2 regions of the Asanoa sp. WMMD1127 genome follow, and region 2 is predicted to be linked to the other one. Evidence: riboswitches for the same ligand, from Rfam matches in the RefSeq annotation. Region 2 holds a riboswitch; the other holds the start of a gene.
The links. Region 2 has a riboswitch for thiamine pyrophosphate ahead of O7635_RS37580 (ECF transporter S component). Riboswitches for the same ligand answer to the same signal wherever they lie in the genome.
Positions count from the first base shown of each region.

Region 1: it holds a riboswitch for thiamine pyrophosphate, as region 2 does, so the genes downstream of both, O7635_RS27400 (cytosine permease) here and O7635_RS37580 (ECF transporter S component) in region 2, are expected to answer to the same signal.

Region 1 covers NZ_JARUBP010000001.1:5,739,772-5,742,973, reverse strand. The annotation lists TPP riboswitch at 1,132-1,243, shown strand; gene O7635_RS27400 (cytosine permease) at 1,237-2,547, shown strand; gene thiE (thiamine phosphate synthase) at 2,544-3,161, shown strand; gene thiO (glycine oxidase ThiO) at 3,158-3,202, shown strand, end outside.
Region 2 covers NZ_JARUBP010000001.1:7,852,736-7,855,937, forward strand. The annotation lists gene O7635_RS37575 (ABC transporter ATP-binding protein) at 1-616, opposite strand, end outside; gene O7635_RS37580 (ECF transporter S component) at 623-1,198, opposite strand; TPP riboswitch at 1,276-1,381, opposite strand; gene O7635_RS37585 (alpha/beta hydrolase) at 1,431-2,255, shown strand; gene O7635_RS37590 (AAC(3) family N-acetyltransferase) at 2,252-3,061, shown strand.

The DNA of each region.
Region 1 (3,202 bases), 2.1 Mb from region 2:
CCCGTCCCGGTCCGCCTACGTGGCTGCGGCCGGAAATCGCCGGAGCTTTCGACACGCCAACCGCTCGGCGTCGCATGCTTCTCTGCTTGTTCAGGTCTGCGTCCGCAGCGGTCGTCCAGAGTCGACGGCCTGCCGCCGAAACGGAACCGCCGCTTGCGTCTAATCTTCGACATATAACTGCGCGGATCTGGCATCCCGCAGTCGATGGCGGCTCTGATAACCATACGATTCGGTTTCGACAAGGGCCGGATTGGCCGCCACCGGCTTCGCCATTCAACGCTCAACCGGTCCGTTCGCGTCCGGCTCAGGAAGCGCGACCGAGTCGGGGCCATCTCCCCGGAAGCGGAGCTGATCGCCCCGGGCTCGACAGGACCGGCCGCGACGGGTTCGGCAGACGCGACCCGAGTCGAGGTCAGCCCACCGGACGGGACGCTGATCGCCGTGCGCTCGACAGGACCGGCCGTGCTCGGCCCGGCTAGGGATCGGCCAGCCGGCGGCGCACCCGCGGCACCCAGGCACCAGGCCCGAAACTCCGCATTCTCGCGGCGGAACTCGCTCGGCCGGCATCGCCGGGATGGGCTCGACCGTCCGAGCCGCTCTCAACCGCTGATCCCACGCCGCCAGCACCTCCGCGTCATCGGGAACATAACCATACGCGCGGCGCAACTTCCGAGCATGCCGCTGACCCAGACCCCATTCCCGATGCCGCGCATGCTCACGACGAAAATCCTCACCCGCGACCGAATAATTGCGCCGATTCCTATCCCGCACGGCGGCCGATTGAGCCGCCGGAAAGAGTTGGAGCTGCCGCATAGAAGAGTTGTCTCGAACGCCAGCTCACGCAGCCACCATTCGATCTCCCCGTAAATTCCGTCAGTGAAATTATCGCTGTGCCAAATCGGAAACCGCATGTAATCCATAGTAGACACTTGGCCTTCGGGTCGCGCGAGCGCCATCCGGCGTGAACAAGGTCGTTGTCGCGGCGAGTGCGCGGTGGTCTGTGAGTCGCTCGCCCTTGGGCGGACAACGGAGAGATTCGGCCGTGGTCTGGCGGCCTGGAGCGTAATGTCGACGGTAGGAGACCTGCGCCACCCTGGTTGACCGTGGGCGGTGCCGGTCACTAGCCTGCCGGAAGTCACAAACGGGAGCTCGGAGCACCGGGCTGAGAGGGCGGCTGAGGCGCCGCCGACCGTCGGAACCTGGTCCGGGTAATGCCGGCGTAGGGAGCGTCTGAAGGTGTCTCTTTCCTCGTCAACCGCCGTCGCCGAGTCGGCGGCCCCCACGCGCGCGCTCGGCTTCCGCGACACCGCGGGCCTCTTCGGCAGCCTCGGCGTCAGCCTGCTCCTGCCGGTGGCCGCCACCTTTGCCGTGCTGCCCGGCCGGCCGCTCGGCGTCACCGTCCTGGCCATCGTGGTCGGCGCCGTCATCGGCTCCCTGCTGCTGGGCCTCGGCGCGGCCGCCGGCGCGCGGGAGGGCGCGCCGACCATGGTCCTGCTGCGCGGTCTGCTCGGCCGCCGGCTCTCGTACCTGCCGACGGTGTTCAACCTCCTCCAGTGCGTCGGCTGGGCGACCTTCGAGATCTTCATCATCGCGTCCGCCGCCGCCCGGGTGCTGGACGCGCCGCGGTGGCCGTTCGTGCTGATCGGCGGCGCCGTGGCCACGCTGATGGCGCTGCGGCCGCTGGGCGCCTTCCGACTGCTGGCCCGCTACGCCGTCTGGGCCGCGCTGATCGCCGGCGCGTACCTGTTCGTCGAGGTGCTCCGGGCCTCACCCCAACCGCTGAGCGGCGACGGCGGCTCGTTCTGGACCTCGGTCGACCTGGTCATCGCGATGCCGGTCTCCTGGTTCCCGCTGGTGGCCGACTACACCCGCTACACCCGCAGCGGCCGGGCCGCGTTCGCCGGCGCCGCCGTGGGCTACGGCACCGCGACGATCGCCTGCTTCGTGCTGGGCGCGCTCGCCCTCGCCGCGTACGGGGCCGGCGGGCTGGACGTCGTCGACGCGCTGCTGGCGGTGCCCTTCGGCGCGGTGGCGCTGGCCGTGCTGGTGGTCGTCGAGGTCGACGAGGCGTTCGCCAACGTCTACTCCACCTCGGTGTCGGGCAACAACATCCTCGAGCGCGTCGACCGGCGGGTGCTCGCGGTGGCCGTCGGCGCCCTCGCCACGCTGCTGGCCCTGGCCGTCGACATCGTCTCGTACGAGCCGTTCCTGTTCCTCATCGGCGCGGTGTTCGTGCCGCTGGTCGCGGTCTTCGCCGTCGCCTACTTCGTGCTGCCGCGCGGCCGCTGGGACGTCTCCGCGACCGCGCCGTCGCGACCGTGGCTGCTGATCCCGTGGGCCGCCGGCTTCGTCGCCTACCAGCTGACCCTGCCGACGCTGTTCCCGTCGGCCGGCCAGGGCTGGACGGCCTGGTGGACGGCGCGCCAGGAGGACCTCGGCATCGATCCCGCCAACGGCTGGTCGGCGTCCCTGGTCAGCCTGGCGGTCGCGGCGGTGCTGACGGCGCTGTTCCTGCTGCCGGGCCGGCGCCGGGCGGTGGCGGCATGATCGGCCGGCTGCACGTGGTCACCTCCGCCGCGGGGGGCGCGGCGGCGCTCGCGGCCGTGCGGGCCGCGCTGGCCGGCGGGGCGCCGGTCGTCCAGGTCCGCACCAAGACGAGCGACGACCGGTCGCGGTACGCGTTCGCGCGTGAGGTGGTGCTGCTCTGCCGGGCGGCCGGGGCGCTGTGCATCGTCAACGACCGGGTCGACCTGGCGCTCGCCGCCCGGGCCGACGGCACCCACGTCGGCGCCGACGACCTGCCGGTCGAGGTGGTGCGCCGGATCGCGGGGCCGGCCCACCTGATCGGCGGCACCGCCCGGGATCCGGCGCGGGCGGCGGAGCTCGTCGCGGCCGGGGCGGACTACCTCGGCGTGGGTCCCGCGTTCGCGACCGTCACCAAGGACGGGCTGCCGGACCCCATCGGACCCGCCGGGGTCGGCGCGGTCGCGGCCGCCGTCAAGGTGCCGGTGATCGCGATCGGCGGCGTGACCGCGGCCCGGGTTCCGTCGCTGCGTGCCGCCGGCGCGCACGGTGTCGCGGTGGTGTCCGCGGTGTCGGACGCGCCCGACCCGGCAGCCGCGGCCGCGTCACTCCTGTCCGCACTGGACGGCGCCCGATGACCGTGCTGGTGGCCGGCGGCGGCCTGATCGGGCTCGCGATC
Region 2 (3,202 bases):
GGTCGACCAGCGGCACGATCGGCTCGAGCCGGTGCTCGACCATGATCACGGTGGTGTCCCGGGACACCGCGTCGCGCAACGACGCCCGCACCAGCGCCGCGCCGGCCGGGTCCAGGTTGGCCGTCGGCTCGTCGAGCAACAGCAGGTCCGGCCGCAGCGCGAGGGCGCCGGCCAGCGCGAGCCGCTGCTGCTCGCCGCCCGAGAGCGCATGGGTGGACCGGTCCAGCGGCTGGTCGAGGCCGACCGCGGCCAGCGCCTCGGTGACCCGCGGCCAGATCTCGTCTCGGGGGACGCCCCGGTTCTCGAGGCCGAACGCCACGTCGTCGCCGACCCGCGACATCACCAGCTGGGTCGCCGGGTCCTGGAAGACGATGCCGACCCGTTCCCGCGCCTTACGGGTGTCCAGGCCGTCGATCTCGGCGATGCCCTCGCGCTCACCGGAGTCGTCGGCGAGCAGGCCGGCCAGGGCGGCCAGCAGGGTGCTCTTGCCGGCCCCGGACGGACCCAGCAGCAGCACCCGCTCGCCGCGCTCGACGCGCAGGTCGACCCCGCGCACCGCCCACGCCTTGCGGCCGGCGTGCCGCCAGCCGAAGCCGCGCAGTTCGACGGCGCTCACGACAGGTCAGACCGCCGCGCGTTCGCGACCGGCCGGGAACCGGTCGAGGACGCCGGTGTTGGCCAGCGACCGGGTCAGCAGCCAGGCGCCGCCGCCGGCGATGACCAGGGAGCTGGCCGCGGTGAGCGCCAGGTACGGGACGCCGAAGGTGCCCCACGAGTTGCCGGGGTACCAGTAGATGACGTCGTAGAGCGCGGCCACCAGTCCGGCCGCCGCGCCGGCGAGGGCGGCCACCGGCAGCCGGTAGACGCGGTAGGCGAACAGCGCGAAGACGAGCTCGGCGCCGAGCCCTTCCAGCGGGCCCTGGAGCACCAGGGTCCAACCCCACGTGGTGCCGAGCGCGACCGACACCAGCGCGGCGACGGTCTCGGTGAAGAACGCGGCGCCGGGCTTGCGGACGACCAGCGCGCCGAGCACGGCGGGCAGCAGCCAGACGCCGTAGAGCAGCGTGCGCGCGGGCAGCGGGATCGCGTCGGCGGGTCCGTTGTAGAGCAGGCCCCAGGCCCAGAACACGACGCCGAACGCGACGCCCAGCACGGCGGCGACGACGATGTCGACCGTACGCCAGCGGTGTGATGCCATCGGTGATTGCCTCCCAGTTCGGTGAACCAGGAGAAGACGCACGCCATGCCCCGGAATGGCCCGAGACATGGCGCGGCTGGAGAAGTAGACCGAGCTCCCTGCGCTGGCATTACCCAGATCAGGTTCGAGGGTCTGCGGAAACTGCCCGCACTCTCAGCGCTGTGCGCTCCCCTGTCGGATGTGAAGTTGTCTCGCCAGGCTAACACCGCTGCCGACAGGTACGCTCGCGCGCATGCGGATCGAGACGCGGGGGCTCAGTTTCGAGGTCGCCGAGGGTGGTCCGCCCGGTGGCCCGCCGGTGCTCCTGCTGCACGGCTTTCCGACCAACCGGCACGCCTGGGCCGGCGTGACCCCGCTCCTCACCGCGGCCGGCCTGCGCACGTTCGCGGTCGACCAGCGCGGCTACTCGCCGGGCGCCCGGCCCAGCGGCGTCGACGCGTACCGCCAGGCCGAATGTGTCGCCGACGCCGTCGCGTTCGTCGACGAGCTGGCCGGCGGCCGGGCCGACGTGGTCGGGCACGACTTCGGCGCGTTCGTCGCCTGGCAGCTCGCCGCCGCGCACCCCGAGCGCGTCCGCTCGCTGACCGCCGTCTCGGTGCCCCACCCGGCCGCCTTCGCGCACGCCCTGCTGACCGACGCCGACCAGCAACGGCGCTCGTCCTACATCGACCTGTTCCGGACCGTCGGCAAGGCCGAGCACGTGCTCACCCGCGACGGCGGCGCCGGCCTGCGCACGGTGCTCGCGGGCGTCGGCGACCAGGTGGAGGTGTTCGCCGCGCCGCTGCTGGAGCCGGGCGCGCTGACGGCGGCCCTCAACTGGTACCGCGCCCTGGTGATCGAGGAGCTGGCCAAGGTCGGCCCGGTCGAGCGGCCGACGACGTACGTCTGGGGTGACCGGGACGTCGCCGTCGGGCAGGTCGCGGCCACCGGCGCCGGCGACCACGTGACCGGCGACTACCGCTTCCTGCCGCTGCCCGGTGTCGACCACTGGATCACCGAACGACAGCCCGAGGTGCTGGCCCAGGCGATCCTCACCCGGATCGCGGACGCCTCGTGACCAGCCACCCCGCCGAGGCCGCCGAACGGCTGCCGCACACCCGCGAGTCGCTCGCCGCCGACCTGACGGCGCTCGGCGTGCGGCCCGGTTCGACGCTGCTCGTGCACGCCTCGCTCAAGCCGGTCGGCTACGTCGCCGGCGGGCCGCAGGCGTTGGTGCTCGCGCTGCGTGACGTGCTCGGTCCCGACGGGACGCTGGTCGTGCCGACCCACACGCCCGACAACTCCGACCCGGCCGAGTGGCAGAACCCGCCCGTACCGCCGGGGTGGTGGTCCGTGATCCGCGAGCACATGCCCGGCTTCGACCCGGCCGTGACGCCGAGCCGGTGGATGGGCGCGGTCGCCGAGCTCGTCCGCACCTGGCCGGACGCGCAGCGCAGCGACCACCCGCAGGTCTCGTTCGCGGCGCTGGGCCGGCTGGCCACCGAGGTGGTCTACGGGCAGCCGCGATCCGGCATGCTCGGGCCCGACTCGCCGCTGGGCAAGATCTACGGGCTGGACGGCGACGTGCTGCTGCTCGGCGTCGGCCACGAGTCCAACACCTCGCTGCACCTGGCCGAATATCGTCAGCCGACCCCGCCGACGGCCCGGCTCGGCGCGGCGGTGCTGACCCCCGACGGCGGCCGCGAGTGGGTCTGGTGGGACGACGTCGACCTCGACGAGGGCGACTTCGAGCTGCTCGGCGCCGACTTCGACGCGACCGGCGTGGTCCGGTCGGGACGGGTCGGCGGCGCGCTCAGCCGGCTCATGTCGCAACGGGCCGCAGTCGATTTCGCCGAGCGCTGGCTGGCCGAGAACCGCAAGTAGTCAGGTGCCGCGCCCGGCCGCCGGGCGCGGCGCGGGCCGCGTTGATGCGCCGGCCAGACCCTGCCTCGTGCCGAGCCGCGGGCCCGGGCGGCGGCGCATCGCGGGCCGTGTTGATGCGCCGGCCAGACCCTGCCTGGTGCC